One region of the Streptomyces sp. NPDC001700 genome, then DNA from elsewhere that is predicted to be linked to it. Evidence: riboswitches for the same ligand, from Rfam matches in the RefSeq annotation. Region 1 holds a riboswitch; the other holds the start of a gene.
What was found. Region 1 has a riboswitch for cyclic di-AMP ahead of ACWC5C_RS06420 (NlpC/P60 family protein). Riboswitches for the same ligand answer to the same signal wherever they lie in the genome.
Positions count from the first base shown of each region.

Region 1 (7,094 bases):
CTGGGCGGACGTCAGACGGGGCTCGGCGTGCCCGACGCCCGGGAGGACGGTCGCGGAGGCGGCGCCCGCGAGGGCGAGGGTCGCGGCGGTCCGGAAGGTGGTGGTCCGGATGGTGGTGGTCCGGAGGGCGGTGCCGGTGAGCGACGTGCGGTGCCGCTGCTTCGGCTTCGTGGGGGGCTGCGGCGCCACTGCGGCGACTCACCTTTCGTACGGGATCGTGCTTCTTGTGAGGGGAAGGTAGGCCGGTCGGTGGCGCGGCGCGCTGGGATGAACGGAGGTGGACGGATTCGTCCCCCGGTGGCGTCTGCTGATCACGAGGACGGCGTGGGGTGGGCGGGATCGGGGCGGCTGTGACCGATGTGCCGATCAGGGTGCACCCGGGTGACTGGCGGTGATATGTGCGGCGCTAGTCTCCGGTGCCATGGACGTAGTCATCAATGTGTTCGTCGGCCTGCACATCGTCGGCATCGCCGCGCTGCTGGGCGGCTTCCTCTCCCAGCTCACGGCGGTACGCGGGGGCGGCGCGCGGATGACGCCGGGGATGCTGCACGGCGCCCTGACCATGCTGGTCACGGGCGCCGCGCTGGTCGGGCTGAACCAGGCGGACGATCAGACCGTGAACACGGTCAAGATCGGCGTGAAGCTGGCGCTGCTGGTCGTGATCCTGGGGCTGGTGTACGTGAAGCGGGACGAGGAGAAGGTGGAGCCCGCGGTGTTCGGCGCGGTCGGCGCGCTGACGACGGTGAACATCTTCATCGCCGTGCTCTGGACCTGACCGTTTGGACCTGACCGCCCGACCCCTGCTCCTGACAGTCCATCAGTTTGTCTCACGCCGCCGCGCCCCCGACCAGGGGGCGCGAAGGGGCGGAATGGGGGAAATCGCACCTGTAAGCGCAACCCGACGCACCCTTCGACTGTCTTACCCGTCAAGGGCAAGCCCGGAGGGAGCGCGCAATGGGGGCAGAGGGAAGATTCGCGGCATGGCGCCGCCGTACGGCGGTCGCGTTGGGTATGGCGGGCATGGTGGTGCCGCTGACCGTCGCACTCGGTGCGGCACCGGCGCAGGCGGCGACGGCGTGTACGGCGAGCACGGGTCCGTATCAGAAGCAGGTGGAGAAGTTCCTCGGTCGTCCCGTCGACGGTCGGCAGTCCTCGGGGGACTGCCGCGCGACGCGGACGTTCCAGATCAACCACGGCATCAGCCCGACCATCGGCTACGCGGGCCCCGTCACCTGGGGCGTCATGAAGCTGATCAACGCGCAGAACGCGGCGGGGCGTAACCCCAACGCGGCGCGCAAGTGCCCCACCAACAAGGGCCGCATCGCCTGCGTCGACCTCACTCGCCAGCTCAGCTGGGTGCAGGACGGCTCACGGCTGGTGTTCGGGCCGGTGCCGGTGCGCACCGGGCGGGACAAGTACGAGACCCGCACCGGGCTGAAGAAGATCTACTGGCGGAACAAGAACCACTGGTCGACGATTTACGACGTGGCCATGCCGTACAGCCAGTTCTTCGACGGCGGTCAGGCCTTCCACTCCATCGCGGGAAGCGTCTGGTCCCCGCCCGGCTCCCACGGCTGCGTCAACATGCGCTCCGGCGACGCCAAGAAGTACTGGAGCCTGTTGCGGAACGGGGACGACGTGTACGTGTACGGCCGCAAGCCGGGCACGTAACCGGGAAACAGCGGCTGCCCGGGCACGTGGCCGGGCAGCCGCACCGGACCTATGCGGGCCGGACGCTCCCGTAGATCGGCATCTCGGTGATCGGCGCCTTCTTCACCACGTCGCCCGGCTTCGGGGCGTGGATCATCATGCCGTCGCCGATGTAGAGCCCGACGTGGCTGATGTCGTCGTAGAAGAAGACGAGATCACCGGGTTTGAGTTCGGAGGTCGAGACGCGCGTACCGGCCTTCACCTGGTCCCACGTGGTGCGCGGCAGCGAGACACCGGCGGCCTTCCAGGCGGCCTGGGTGAGCCCTGAGCAGTCGTAGGAGTTGGGCCCGGTGGCGCCCCAGACGTACGGCTTGCCGAGCTGCGACTCCGCGAAGTCGATCGCCTTGGCCGCCTTGGTGCCGGTGGTGGTGCTTCCGGAACCGGTGCCGGTGCCCGTGCCCGTGCTGGAACCGGAACCGGAAGAGGAAGCGCCGCTCGACGGCTGCTCCTGCTCCTGCCGCTGCTTCTCCTTGGCCGCCGCCTCCCGCTGCTTCTCGGCCAGCTCGGCCGCCTTGCGCCGCGCCTCCTCGTCCTTCTTCTTCTCGATCGCCGCCAGCCGCGCCTTCTCCTTGGCGGTCAGGTTGGCCAGCAGCTGCCGGGCCTGCGTGAGCTTGTCCTGGACGGACTTCTTCTTGGTCTTCAGCTCGCGCTGGGTCTCGGTCAGCGACGCCAGGCTCTGCGCGGCCTCGCGGCGCTCCTTGGCGGCCTTCGCCGCCTGCGTCTGGAAGTCGTCGACGGCCCGCTTCTGCGAACCGGCCATCCGGCTCATCAGATGGGACTGGTCGAAGAGGTCCTGCGGGTCGTTGGAGAACAGCAGGCTCGCGGCGCTCGACGTCATGCCGCCGTCGCGGTACTGGGCCGCGGCGTACGTGCCGAGCGTGCGGCGGGCCTCGTTGAGCTTCTCCGTGTTCTCGGCGACCTTGTCCAGCAGCCGGTTGACCTTGGTGGCCTGCTGCTCGGAGCGCTCCTTGGCGGAGTTGTAGTGCTGGGTGGCGGTTTCCGCCTGGTGGTAGAGCGAGTCCACCTTCTCCTTGACCGCCTCGATCGACTGCGTGGTGCCGGGCTTCGGGTCGCCCGGGGCGGCGTTCGCGGTCTGGGACAGGAGGGTGACGGAGGCGAGGGCGGCGGTGGTGAATCCGACGGCCGTGCGGCGCCCGGTGGACGAGGCGTAGGTGGGTATTCGGGTCCGCGGCTTGCGGTGCGACGCCAAGGGAGGCGCTCCTTCCGTGGACCGCCTACCGGGTTAGCTGTCGGGTTCGGGCGGTACGGAAGGTTGCCCTACGGCCGTGCGCGGGCGGGACGGTCACGTCGTACATGCCGTACGTACGTGTCGTACCGCGCAGCTCGGGCCGATTCACCCCATGTTGCGTTGTGGGTCCCCGGCTCCGGGCGCTTTGCGGCGTGGCCGGACTCGGCGGAGGCCGCCCGGGCCGACGCGGTTCGCCGACGGGTGTACGGACTGCCTGAGGGAGGACCGTAGCCAACTCGTGGGGCTCCTGTGAAGGCTGTTGGCCGATATGCCCGAAACCGTTTCGTGACATCCATATGCGGTCCATGCGTAGGCTGTCAGTGCGGCCGCCTAGACTCGGTGAGCGATGAGCAGCCTCTTTGACGACAGCTTCCTGGCGAATCTCGGGCCTCCGGACGAGGAGCCCCCGCCGCCCGAGGATTCCGCACACCCGGGCCCGGCCGATCACTCCGGCGGTGATCCCGGCGGCGGTTCCGGCGGTGAAGAGGTGCCGCACCACCTCTTCACGGGCGCCTTCGACGCGCCGGTGCCGAGCGGCGCCCCCAGAGAGGCGTACTACCGGGACGGCGCGCCGCGCCCCGCCATCGACCCGGCGGCGCTCCTGGAGGGGCTGAACGAGCAGCAGCGGGCCGCCGTGGAGCACACCGGCTCGCCGCTGCTGATCGTCGCGGGGGCCGGGTCCGGCAAGACCCGGGTGCTCACCCACCGCATCGCGTATCTGCTCGGCACCCGCCATGTGCACCCCGGCCAGATCCTCGCCATCACCTTCACCAACAAGGCGGCGGGCGAGATGAAGGAGCGGGTCGAGGAGCTGGTCGGCCCGCGCGCGAACGCCATGTGGGTGATGACGTTCCACAGCGCGTGCGTGCGCATCCTGCGCCGCGAGTCGAAGAAGCTGGGCTTCACCTCATCGTTCTCGATCTACGACGCCGCCGACTCGAAGCGGCTGATGGCGCTGGTGTGCCGGGATCTCGACCTCGACCCGAAGAAGTTCCCGCCGAAGTCGTTCAGCGCCAAGATCTCCAACCTGAAGAACGAGCTGATCGACGAGGAGACCTTCGCCGGGCAAGCGGCGGACGGCTTCGAGAAGACGCTCGCCGAGGCGTACGCGATGTACCAGTCGCGGCTGCGCGAGGCCAACGCCCTCGACTTCGACGACATCATCATGACCACGGTCAACCTGCTCCAGGCGTTCCCGGACGTCTCCGAGCACTACCGCCGCCGCTTCCGGCACGTCATGGTCGACGAGTACCAGGACACCAACCACGCTCAGTACACGCTGGTGCGCGAGCTGGTCGGCACGGACACCGAAGACGTGGCGGCCGGGGAGCTGTGCGTCGTGGGCGACGCCGACCAGTCGATCTACGCGTTCCGGGGCGCCACGATCCGTAACATCCTCCAGTTCGAGGAGGACTACCCCACCGCGCGGACGATCCTGCTGGAGCAGAACTACCGCTCCACCCAGACCATCCTGAGCGCGGCCAACGCCGTCATCGAGCGCAACGAGAACCGCCGCCCGAAGAACCTGTGGACCGAGGCGGGCACCGGCGCCACCATCACCGGCTACGTCGCCGACACCGAGCACGACGAGGCCCAGTTCGTCGCCGACGAGATCGACCGGCTGACGGACGCGGGGGACGCCCGCGCCGGGGACGTCGCGGTCTTCTACCGCACCAACGCCCAGTCCCGTGTCTTCGAGGAAATCTTCATCCGGGTCGGCCTGCCGTACAAGGTCGTCGGCGGCGTCCGCTTCTACGAGCGCAAGGAGGTCCGCGACGTCCTCGCGTACCTGCGCGTGCTGGCCAACCCCGAGGACGCCGTACCGCTGCGCCGCATCATGAACGTGCCCAAGCGCGGCATCGGCGACCGCGCGGAAGCGATGATCGACGCGCTCGCGTCGCGCGAGAAGATCACCTTCCCGCAGGCGCTGCGCCGCGTCGACGAGGCGTACGGCATGGCGGCCCGCTCGGCGAACGCGGTCAAGCGGTTCAACACGCTCATGGAGGAGCTGCGGACCATCGTGGAGTCGGGCGCGGGCCCGGCGACCGTCCTGGAGGCCGTGCTGGAGCGCACCGGCTATCTGGCGGAGCTGCAGGCGTCCACCGATCCGCAGGACGAGACCCGTATCGAGAACCTCCAGGAGCTGGCGTCGGTGGCGCTGGAGTTCGAGCAGGACCGGGGCGAGGAGAACCCCGGCACGCTCGCGGAGTTCCTGGAGCAGGTCGCGCTCGTCGCCGACTCCGACCAGATCCCGGACGAGGACGAGGAGGGCGCCGGGGTCATCACGCTGATGACGCTGCACACGGCCAAGGGGCTGGAGTTCCCGGTGGTCTTCCTCAGCGGCATGGAGGACGGGGTCTTCCCGCACATGCGCGCGCTCGGCCAGACCAAGGAGCTGGAGGAGGAGCGGCGGCTGGCGTACGTCGGGATCACGCGCGCCCGCGAGCGGCTGTATCTGTCCCGGTCGACGATGCGCAGCGCCTGGGGCACGCCCGCGTACAACCCGCCGTCCCGCTTCCTGGAGGAGATCCCCGACCAGTACGTGCAGTGGCGGCGCACCGGGCCCGCGACCCCGTCGGCGACGATGGGCGCCATGACGTCGGGCGGCGGGGGAGGGCTGTCGTCGTCGCGTTCGCGGGGCGGGTCCTCCGCGTCCGGTTTCGCGACGCGGCGGGCGAAGGACCGTCCGGTGGTCTCCCTGGCCATCGGGGACCGGGTGACGCACGACTCGTTCGGGCTCGGCACGGTGGTGGCCGTGAAGGGCGCCGGGGACAACGCGGAGGCGACGATCGACTTCGGCGGCGAGAAGCCGAAGCGGCTGCTGCTGCGGTACGCGCCGGTCGAAAAGCTCTGAGCGTTTGGGTTTGGTGGGCGGGGGCGGTTAGTTGGGGTTGATTCCGTGGCTCTGCAGCCACGGCGTCGGGTCCACGGCCTCCCCGCCGCCCGGGTGCACCTCGAAGTGCAGATGCGGGCCGGTGGAGTTGCCGGAGCTGCCCGAGTAGGCCATGACGTCCCCGGCCTTGACGGTCCCGGAGCGGATCTTGGTGCTGCTGAGGTGGCAGTACCAGGTCTCCGTGCCGTCAGGAGCGGTCAATATGACCATGTTGCCGTAGGCGTCGTTCCACTGCGTCCGCACGGTGCCGTCGGTCGCCGCCATGACGGGCGTGCCCTGGCTGACCGGGAAGTCGATCCCGGTGTGCAGGGACATCCAGTTGATGCCCGCCTGGCCGTAGCCCGCGCTCAGCCCGTGCTGTTCCACCGGCAGCGCGAACTTCGGGCGCATCGCCTCCTTGCGCGCCGCCTCCGCGGCCTTGCGCTTCTTCTCGGCCTCTTGGCGCTCCTTGAGGTCGATCCGCTCCTGGGTACGGCTGGCGCGGTCCCGGAAGTCGTTGACTCCGTCGTCGACCCCGGCGAGCCGGGTGTCCATCTCGCTGTTGGCGACGGATGCCTTGACGGGCTGTACGTCGGGCGCCGCGGCCTGCGTGGTCGTGTCGTCCTTCTTGTCGCTGGACATGCCGCTCACGGAGGCGGCGGCCACGGCGGTGACGCCGAGCGCGCAGACGGAGGGGACGGCGACGGTGAGGAGAGCGGAGCGCTTGGGGCGGGCGGGCGCGCTGCGGCGGCGGGAGCGGCTGCCGGAGCGGGTGGCGGTGACGGGCGCGGCAGCGGGGACGGGCGGCGGCGTGATGTCGGCGACGGGCTCGGGGTCCGCCAAGTCGGGATCGGGTTCCGGCTCGGCGACGGCTTCGAAGACGGCGGTCTGCTGCTGCTCGTCGTAAGGCTGCTCGTCGTACGGCTGCTCGTCGTACCGCAGCTCGCTGTACGGGAGCCCGTCGTACGGCGATTCGTCGACGGTGGCGTAGGCCGAGGTATCCCAGAACTGGGTCTGCCCGGTGTCGACGCCGGAGGTGTCGTACGCGGCGCTCTGACTGATGACGTCGTACGCGCCCGTGTCGTAGTGGCCCGAATCGGCCTGTCCCGTATCGAACTGCCCGGTGTCGAACTGCCCCGTGGCGTCGTACGCGCCCGTGTCCCACTGGGGCTGATGCTGATGCGCTTGCTGCGACTGGGTGTCCCAGGCGCCGACGTCCCAGTGGCCGCCGGTGTCGTCCTGCCGCTGGGTGGGGACGTCGGT
Region 1 is NZ_JBSFGE010000003.1:154,100-161,193, reverse strand. It holds gene ACWC5C_RS06435 (NlpC/P60 family protein) at 1-189, opposite strand, end outside; gene ACWC5C_RS06430 (hypothetical protein) at 422-775, shown strand; gene ACWC5C_RS06425 (L,D-transpeptidase family protein) at 1,021-1,671, shown strand; gene ACWC5C_RS06420 (NlpC/P60 family protein) at 1,721-2,920, opposite strand; cyclic di-AMP (ydaO/yuaA leader) riboswitch at 2,928-3,122, opposite strand; gene pcrA (DNA helicase PcrA) at 3,306-5,813, shown strand; gene ACWC5C_RS06410 (peptidoglycan DD-metalloendopeptidase family protein) at 5,841-7,094, opposite strand, start outside.

Region 2 (7,094 bases), on a different contig from region 1:
ACCGCCAACGACGGCGGCGGCGTGCACGTCGGTACGGGAGGCTCGCTGACCGCCAACAGCACCACGTTCGCCGACAACACCGGCGAGAGCACCGGCGGCGCCGTCGCGAACTTCGGGGATACCCTCCTGAGCGCCGTGACGCTGGAGACCAACCACGCAAGCAGTTTCGAGGGCGGCGGAATCTGGACGTCCATCGGGAATCTGACCTTCAACGGCGGACGCATCATCGGAAATACGGCGGGAAGCAACGGCGCCGGTATCGCGAACTTCGGAAGCACGCTGTATTTGCAGTCCACCGTGGTGTCCGGAAACATCGCCACCCTTAATGGCGGCGGGCTCTTCAGTCACGCCGGAAACACGCAAATCATCGGTACCAACATCACCGGCAATACGGCCAATGGCGGCCAGGGTGGCGGAATCTTCTCCGACGGCGGTTCGGTATCGCTGATGGCGGCGAACGTAACCGGCAACAACCCCAACAACTGCGTCCCGGCTCTCGCGGGCTGCTCCGGGTAAAGTCACTCCGACAAAAGACGCGGCCCTGGAAGCGAAATTCGCTTCCAGGGCCGCGTCGGTGCGGTGCCGACTCAGTGAGACCGATGGTCTCAGTGGTGGCCGTGCGCCTTCTTCTTGGCGTGCTTCTTCTTGGCCGCCTTCTTTTCCTTCTTCACGACCTTGTGCTTCTCCTTCACCACCTGCTTGACGACGACGGTGGGCGGCTCGGCGATCGCGATGTTGGTGCAGTTGCTGCCCAGCTCGATGTCGTCGGTCGGCGCCACCGCGGGCAGCGTGGTGATCGGGCCGGTGGCGGTGTCGCAGTCGTTGACCTGCGTGGCCGCCTTGGAGTTGGTGAAGTTGACGCAGTCGGAGGCGACATCCAGGACCCCCGACGGGGCGAGCACGGCGCCGGTGATGATGGCGCTGGTGGCGGTGTCACACGAGTTCGCCTGGGTGACGCCGTTGTTGCCGCCGGTCAGTCCGCCGAGGCCGTAGGCGCTCGCTCCACCCGCGGTGCCGATGACCATGGCGCCGGCCGCGGCCGTCATGAGAGCTGCCTTCTTGCCGATCTTCATTGCTTGGTGCCTCCGTAGGTGATTCTCCGCGATATTCCGCAGACACCCAATCAACGAAGACGAAGAGCGGAGGATCCGGTACGGCCGAGAGCTTCACCCGTCCGCCGCAGTTTGGATATCTTCACCCCTTGTTTCCGGTCGCCACACGAAAATGCGCGACCCCCGTGAAAATATTCCGGGGGCCGCGCGAAGGGAAAACAGCCGTCGACTACTCCGCCGCTCCGCTGCTCTGGCCCTCTCCGTTCCCGGCCACGTTGAGGCAGTTGGTCTCGTTGGTGACCTCGGTGCCGGGGCCGAGCGTGATGGGGCCGAGCACGGAGGTCGTCCGGCAGTCGTTGCTCTGCTTCGTCACCTCGCCCGACTCGCTGACGTTGATGCAGTTGGTCCGGTTGGTGACCTCGGAACCGGGCGTCAGGGCGACCGTGATGGGCCCGACGACGGAATGGGTCCGGCAACGGTTCTTCTGCTCCGAGACCCCCGACTCGGCGTAGTTGACGCAATTGGTCTCGTTGGTGATGTCCTCGCCGCCACCGGTGATCTCGATAGTGCCGATGAGAGAGCTGGTGTCACAGCGGTTCTGCTGGACTCCGCCGCCGAGCGGGAGGGTCGAGGGGCCGGTACCGCTGTCGGCGGCGTCGGCGGCACCCGCGCCACCGATGGCCAGTGCGCTCACGGCCGCTACGAGAAGCGCCGTCCTTTTTCCCATGTGCATCTAAGAGCCTCCTAGTGATTTTTCCCGGATATCAGCGAACACCTGATGAACGACGCCGACCAGCTGAGGCTCCCCGGAACGCCATCGCCGTACCCGAATGGCGCAGTAAACACATCGTGGGTCAATGTCCATTCATGCGGCGGCGGCCCTGGAAGCACTCTTCCAGGGCCGCCGATTCAGCGGGAACACCGTGGGGTGTTCAGCGACGCGGTGACGTCACGCGCGGCGGCGTCACGGAGTGTCGTCGACCGCGATGTTGGTGCAGTTGCTGCCGATGTTGATGTCGCCGGTCGGGGCCAGCGCGGCAGCGGTGGTGATCGGGCCGGTGGCGGTGTCGCAGTCGTTGCTCTGGAAGACCGCACCGGAGTTGGTGAAGTTGATGCAGTCGGAGCCGATGTTGAAGTCGCCCGCCGGAGCCGTCACAGCGCCGGTGATGATGGCGCTCGTGGCGGTGTCGCACGCGTTGGTCTGAATGGCACCCAGGTCGCTGCCGTAGTTGTGCGCGCTCGCGGCGCCAGCGCCGACGAAGACCAGAGCGCCGGCCGCTGCGGTCAGGAAGGCTGCCTTCTTGCCGATGTTCACTTAATCCTCCGTGTGGTTATTCCGCGGATTCACGGACGCCTGACTCAACGAAGGCATTCGGGAAAGGCACTGGGCGCGGACTTCGTTTCACTCGTCTGGCATAGGGCGTCCCTCATATGACAGGCATTCAGGGGCCGCGGGGCATGCCGCCTTTTCGGGAAATCCGAAAAAGCAGGGCGGAAGTGTGACGGCCCCGTCCCCGGCCCGCCGGTGTCCCGTCGATGGCTCCCAGGTATCCGGAATATGACATTCCGACTTGTTCGGCCTGTCGAACAAGTGATACATCCTGGCTCCACGACGCAGGAGTGAGTGAGGCACAAGTCCGACCGGCTGCTTCGCGGAACCATAGGCGCGGCGCGTATTCACGCCGCTACGCTAAGTACGCGAGGGAGTCACCCGGGGGCGGGAGGAGAGACGTGGGGCACTCAGGAGCGGGGGGCACCCCCGCCGAGCTGATGGACGGGCTGCTCGCCCGTGCGCAGAACGGCTTCGAGATCGGTGAGGCGGTGCTGAGCCGGGCGCGGAGCGCCCTGATGCACCAGTCCGAGCTGCGTTCCTGCCGGCAGTGCAACGAGCCGTCAGGTCCACGTGGCTATACGACGTACCGGCATGTCTTCCTGCTGCCCGACGGCAGCAGCCTGCTGCTGTGGGAGCTGGAGCACAACACCGGCCCGGACGACCGCCCGCTCTTCGAGCTGTACGCGGACGAGGGCGCCCTCGCGCTCGCCGAGCGCCGCGTCCACCGCTGCATCGGCGGCGCCCGCTGGGAGGAGCTGGACGGGTTACCGCTGTGGCTGCCGGAGCAGATGCTCCAGGCCGCCGAGCCCCCGGGGGCCCAGCGCGCGTACGTGGCGGACAACTCGGCCGACCACGCCCGCCGCGTCCTGCGCCGCGCGGAGAACGCCGACCGGCCGGGGGAGGAGACCGAGCGGCTGCTGATGACCGCCTTCGCCCATGACATCGCCCTCGCCCCCAAGCCCCGCCGCCGCTCCGGCGGCCCCGACGCCACCTGGTGCCGCTTCTACGAGCACGCCTTCCTGCTCGCGGGCGGGGACGAGATCGTGCTGTGGGAGCTGGAGCACAACCTGACCCGGGACGGGCGGCTGGTGTGCGAGGTCTACCTCGACGAGGTGTCGGCGGAGCTGGCGGCCGACCGCCACGCCCGCGCCCTCGGTGTCGACCTCTGAGGCAGCGATTTCCGAATAGTCCGACAGTGGGCCCATCGGGTGAAGTGTGTGCGCGCCTCCCCGATGTCGCGGATGTCCTTCCGTTCAATCGGAACGTGTGGTTTTCCGCGGATTCGGCTTTTCTGGAGGAAATCAAGTGAACATCGGAATGAAGGCGGCTGCCCTGACCATTGCGGCCGGTGCCCTGGTCCTGGGGGGCGCGGCTGGAGCGTCCGCTCACGGTGGTTACGGGGGCTTCGACCCGTTCGGGACGATCCAGACCAACGCGTGCGACACGGCGGTCGGCACCATCATCGAGGGCGCCGTGACCGCCCCGTCGGGCGACATCAACATCGCCTCCAACTGCATCAACTTCACCAACGGCACTGCGGCCGTCCAGAGCAACGACTGTGACACCGCCGTCGGTACGATCGTCGGCGCCGCCGCGCTCGCCCCGACGGGTGACACCACCATCGGCAGCAACTGCAGCAACATCGCTCTCGGCAACGACGGCTACGGCCGCGGCTGACGCTCACCGAGCCCTGGCGAACGCCACGGCTTCCCCTGCGGCCCCGGATGCTTGCCATCCGGGGCCGCAGTGCGTCTCCGACGCACCCACATGGCCGCCACCGACTCGCACCGCACCCCGGCACCCGGAAGCCTGATGACGGGATCACGGATAGACGGGGTCACGGATTCAGGGAAAGCGGGAGAAGCCGGTGGTGCGGGTGCGAGGGAGCAGGGCGCGTCCGGACGCCCGTACGCCCGCCGCCCCCGACTCCTCCGGCGCGGCCGCCGGTCTCATCACGGCCGAGGAGGCCGTCCAGGCCTCGCCGGGGCGCCGGCTGGCCCCGTGGACTCCCACCCTCCTCCTGCTCGGCGGCGTCGCCTTCGACCTCGCCGCCCCGGCCCCGTACACCGCCTCCCCCTTCTTCGCCGCGGCCCCGCTGGTCGCGGCCTCCCTCTTCCCGCTGCGGCAGACCATCATCACGACGGTCCTCGCCCTCACCGCCGTCTGTCTGCTGGCGGAGCTGCACGGCGTACGGGACCCGACCCAGGCGGCGACCGAGATCGCCACGGTGGCCACCGTCGCCCTGCTCGCGCTCGTGATCAACCGCGTCGTACGCCGAGGCGACCGGCGGCTGGCCTCGGCGCGCGGCATCGCGGAGGCGGCGCAGCGGGCCGTGCTGCCCGTACCGCCCGCCCGTATCGCCGGTCTCGACGTCGCGGCGCGCTATGTGGCGGCCGAGCGGTACGCCGCGATCGGCGGCGACCTGTACGCGGTGCAGGACACCCCGCACGGCGTACGGCTGATCGTCGGGGACGTCCGGGGCAAGGGGCTGCAGGCCGTGGAGGTCGTCGCGGTCCTCATCGGCGCGTTCCGGGAGGCGGCGGAGCAGGAGTCGACGCTGGAGGGGCTGGCGGGGCGGCTGGAGCGGGCGCTGCGGCGCGAGGGCGCCCGGCGGGCCGAGCTGGAGGCGTTCGAGGGGTTCACCACCGCCGTACTCGGCGAGATCCCGCGCGGCGACTCCACCCTCCGCCTCATCAACCGAGGCCACCCCGCGCCCCTGCTGCTGCCCGGCGACGGCGAGGTGCGCCCGCTGGAGCCGGAGACGGCCGCGCTGCCGCTGGGGATGGGCGAACTCGGCGGGTGGCCCGACCGGGTGACGGAGCTGCGGTTCCCGGAGGACGCCACGCTGCTGCTGTTCACGGACGGGGTGACCGAGGCCCGCGACCGGCACGGCACCTTCTACGTCCCCGAGGAGCGGCTGCGCGGCCGCCGCTTCGCCGGACCGGGCGGGTTGCTCGACGCGCTGGTGGAGGACGTAGCGCTGCACTCGGGCGGGGAGACCTCGGACGACATGGCGCTGCTCGCGGTGCGGCGCCCGCCCGGAGCGAACGGAACGACGCCGAACGGAACGACACCCCCCGCTCCGGACACGGACCGTAGCCAACCGTGACGGGCGCGCATAACGATTGACACACGATCAGCCCGCAGGAGGTTTTTGCCATCCCTTTTCAAGTGGGGTGAAACGTCCTCATCTGTCCTTCCTTGGTTACTAAGTTCATGCCAAAGCTACGCGGATTCTTCAGAAGAGCTTGGAATCATGTCGCGCTCTCTATTAACGTTCGATAACGCAGCGCGGTCGACACAGCCGTCGCAAGGGCGGCACCGTGCGCCGTCGCCGAATCCCGTTACGTGCAGCGCCAGCACCACCAGCAGCACCAGGCACTACCAGCACCAGGGAACCGGGGAACCACCACCTTGGGGTGAATCGGGTCGAACCTGACCCGTAGGAGACCTTCCTGCTCCGAACCCGTCAGCTAACCCGGTAGGCGAGAGGGAAGGAAAGGAGTGCGCCCCGGTGGCGTCCAACAGGTCCGTACTGGACGAAGCTCCGTACCGCTCGCCCGGTACCGGCATCGGCACAGCGACCGCGTACGGAGTCGGCTTCGACGCCGGAGCCGGCGCCCGACCCACGGTCGGCCTCGGTGCCGAACCGGATGAGCCGTCCCTGGGCAAGGAAGCCGTCTGGGACGAGTGGAACCCCACCGAGGAGTCCATCGCTCCGCTGCGCGGCAGGCACCGCGTCGTCAAGCAGCGCGGCGGCACCATGGCCCGCAGCGGCGCCGTCCTCGGCGTCGGCGTCATCGCGGCGGTCGGCGCGGGCGGCATGGCGACCGCCAAGGACCGTCCGGCCGCACCCATCTCCATGCCGGACCTCGCCCACGTCGCCGACGAGGTCAAGGCCCAGCTGCCCGCCGCCAAGGACCTGCCCGGCATCGGCTCCCTGATGGCCGACGACCAGGGCTCCGCCCAGCCCGCCGCGGCCACCCTCGCCACGAGCGGCGCCGACTCGGGCGAGGCGCTGCGCACCCGCATCCTCCAGCAGGCCGAGAGCCAGCAGACCGCGGCGGACGACGACCGGCGCGAGGCCGCGGCGCGGGCCGCCGCGAAGGCCGCCGCCGACGACGCCGCGAAGGCCGCGGCCAAGGCCCGCGACCTGGCGGACCAGAAGAAGGCCGAGGCCGCCGCCAAGAAGAAGGCCGCCGAGGCCGCCAAGGCGAAGGAAGCGGCCGAGAAGAAGGCCGCCGCGGCCGCCAAGGCCGCCGACACCCCCGCCAAGACCTCCACCTCCACCTCCGCCGGGTTCACCCTCCCCGTCGCCTCGTACACCCTGACCGCGGGCTTCGGCCAGGCCGGCGACATCTGGTCCGCCGACCACACCGGCCAGGACTTCGCCGCCCCGACCGGCACCCCGGTCAAGGCGGTGGGCGGCGGCACGATCACCCAGGCGGGCTGGGCCGGTTCGTACGGCTACCGCATCGTGCTCAAGCTCGATGACGGCACCGAGATCTGGTACTGCCACCTGTCGTCCATGGTCGTCACCTCGGGCAAGGTGTCCTCGGGCGAGACCATCGGCCGCGTCGGCGCCACCGGCAACGTCACCGGCCCCCACCTCCACCTGGAGGTGCGACCGGGCGGCGGCTCCCCGATCGCCCCGCTGACCTGGCTGCGCGACCACGGGCTGAACCCGTGACCCCCTGATCCGGCCGTCG
Region 2 is NZ_JBSFGE010000024.1:84,969-92,062, forward strand. It holds gene ACWC5C_RS33270 (right-handed parallel beta-helix repeat-containing protein) at 1-516, shown strand, start outside; gene ACWC5C_RS33275 (hypothetical protein) at 606-1,046, opposite strand; gene ACWC5C_RS33280 (hypothetical protein) at 1,282-1,746, opposite strand; gene ACWC5C_RS33285 (hypothetical protein) at 2,017-2,367, opposite strand; gene ACWC5C_RS33290 (DUF6227 family protein) at 2,784-3,554, shown strand; gene ACWC5C_RS33295 (hypothetical protein) at 3,691-4,062, shown strand; gene ACWC5C_RS33300 (PP2C family protein-serine/threonine phosphatase) at 4,262-5,494, shown strand; cyclic di-AMP (ydaO/yuaA leader) riboswitch at 5,758-5,888, shown strand; gene ACWC5C_RS33305 (M23 family metallopeptidase) at 5,900-7,075, shown strand.
Region 2: another riboswitch for cyclic di-AMP. It lies ahead of ACWC5C_RS33305 (M23 family metallopeptidase); the one in region 1 lies ahead of ACWC5C_RS06420 (NlpC/P60 family protein).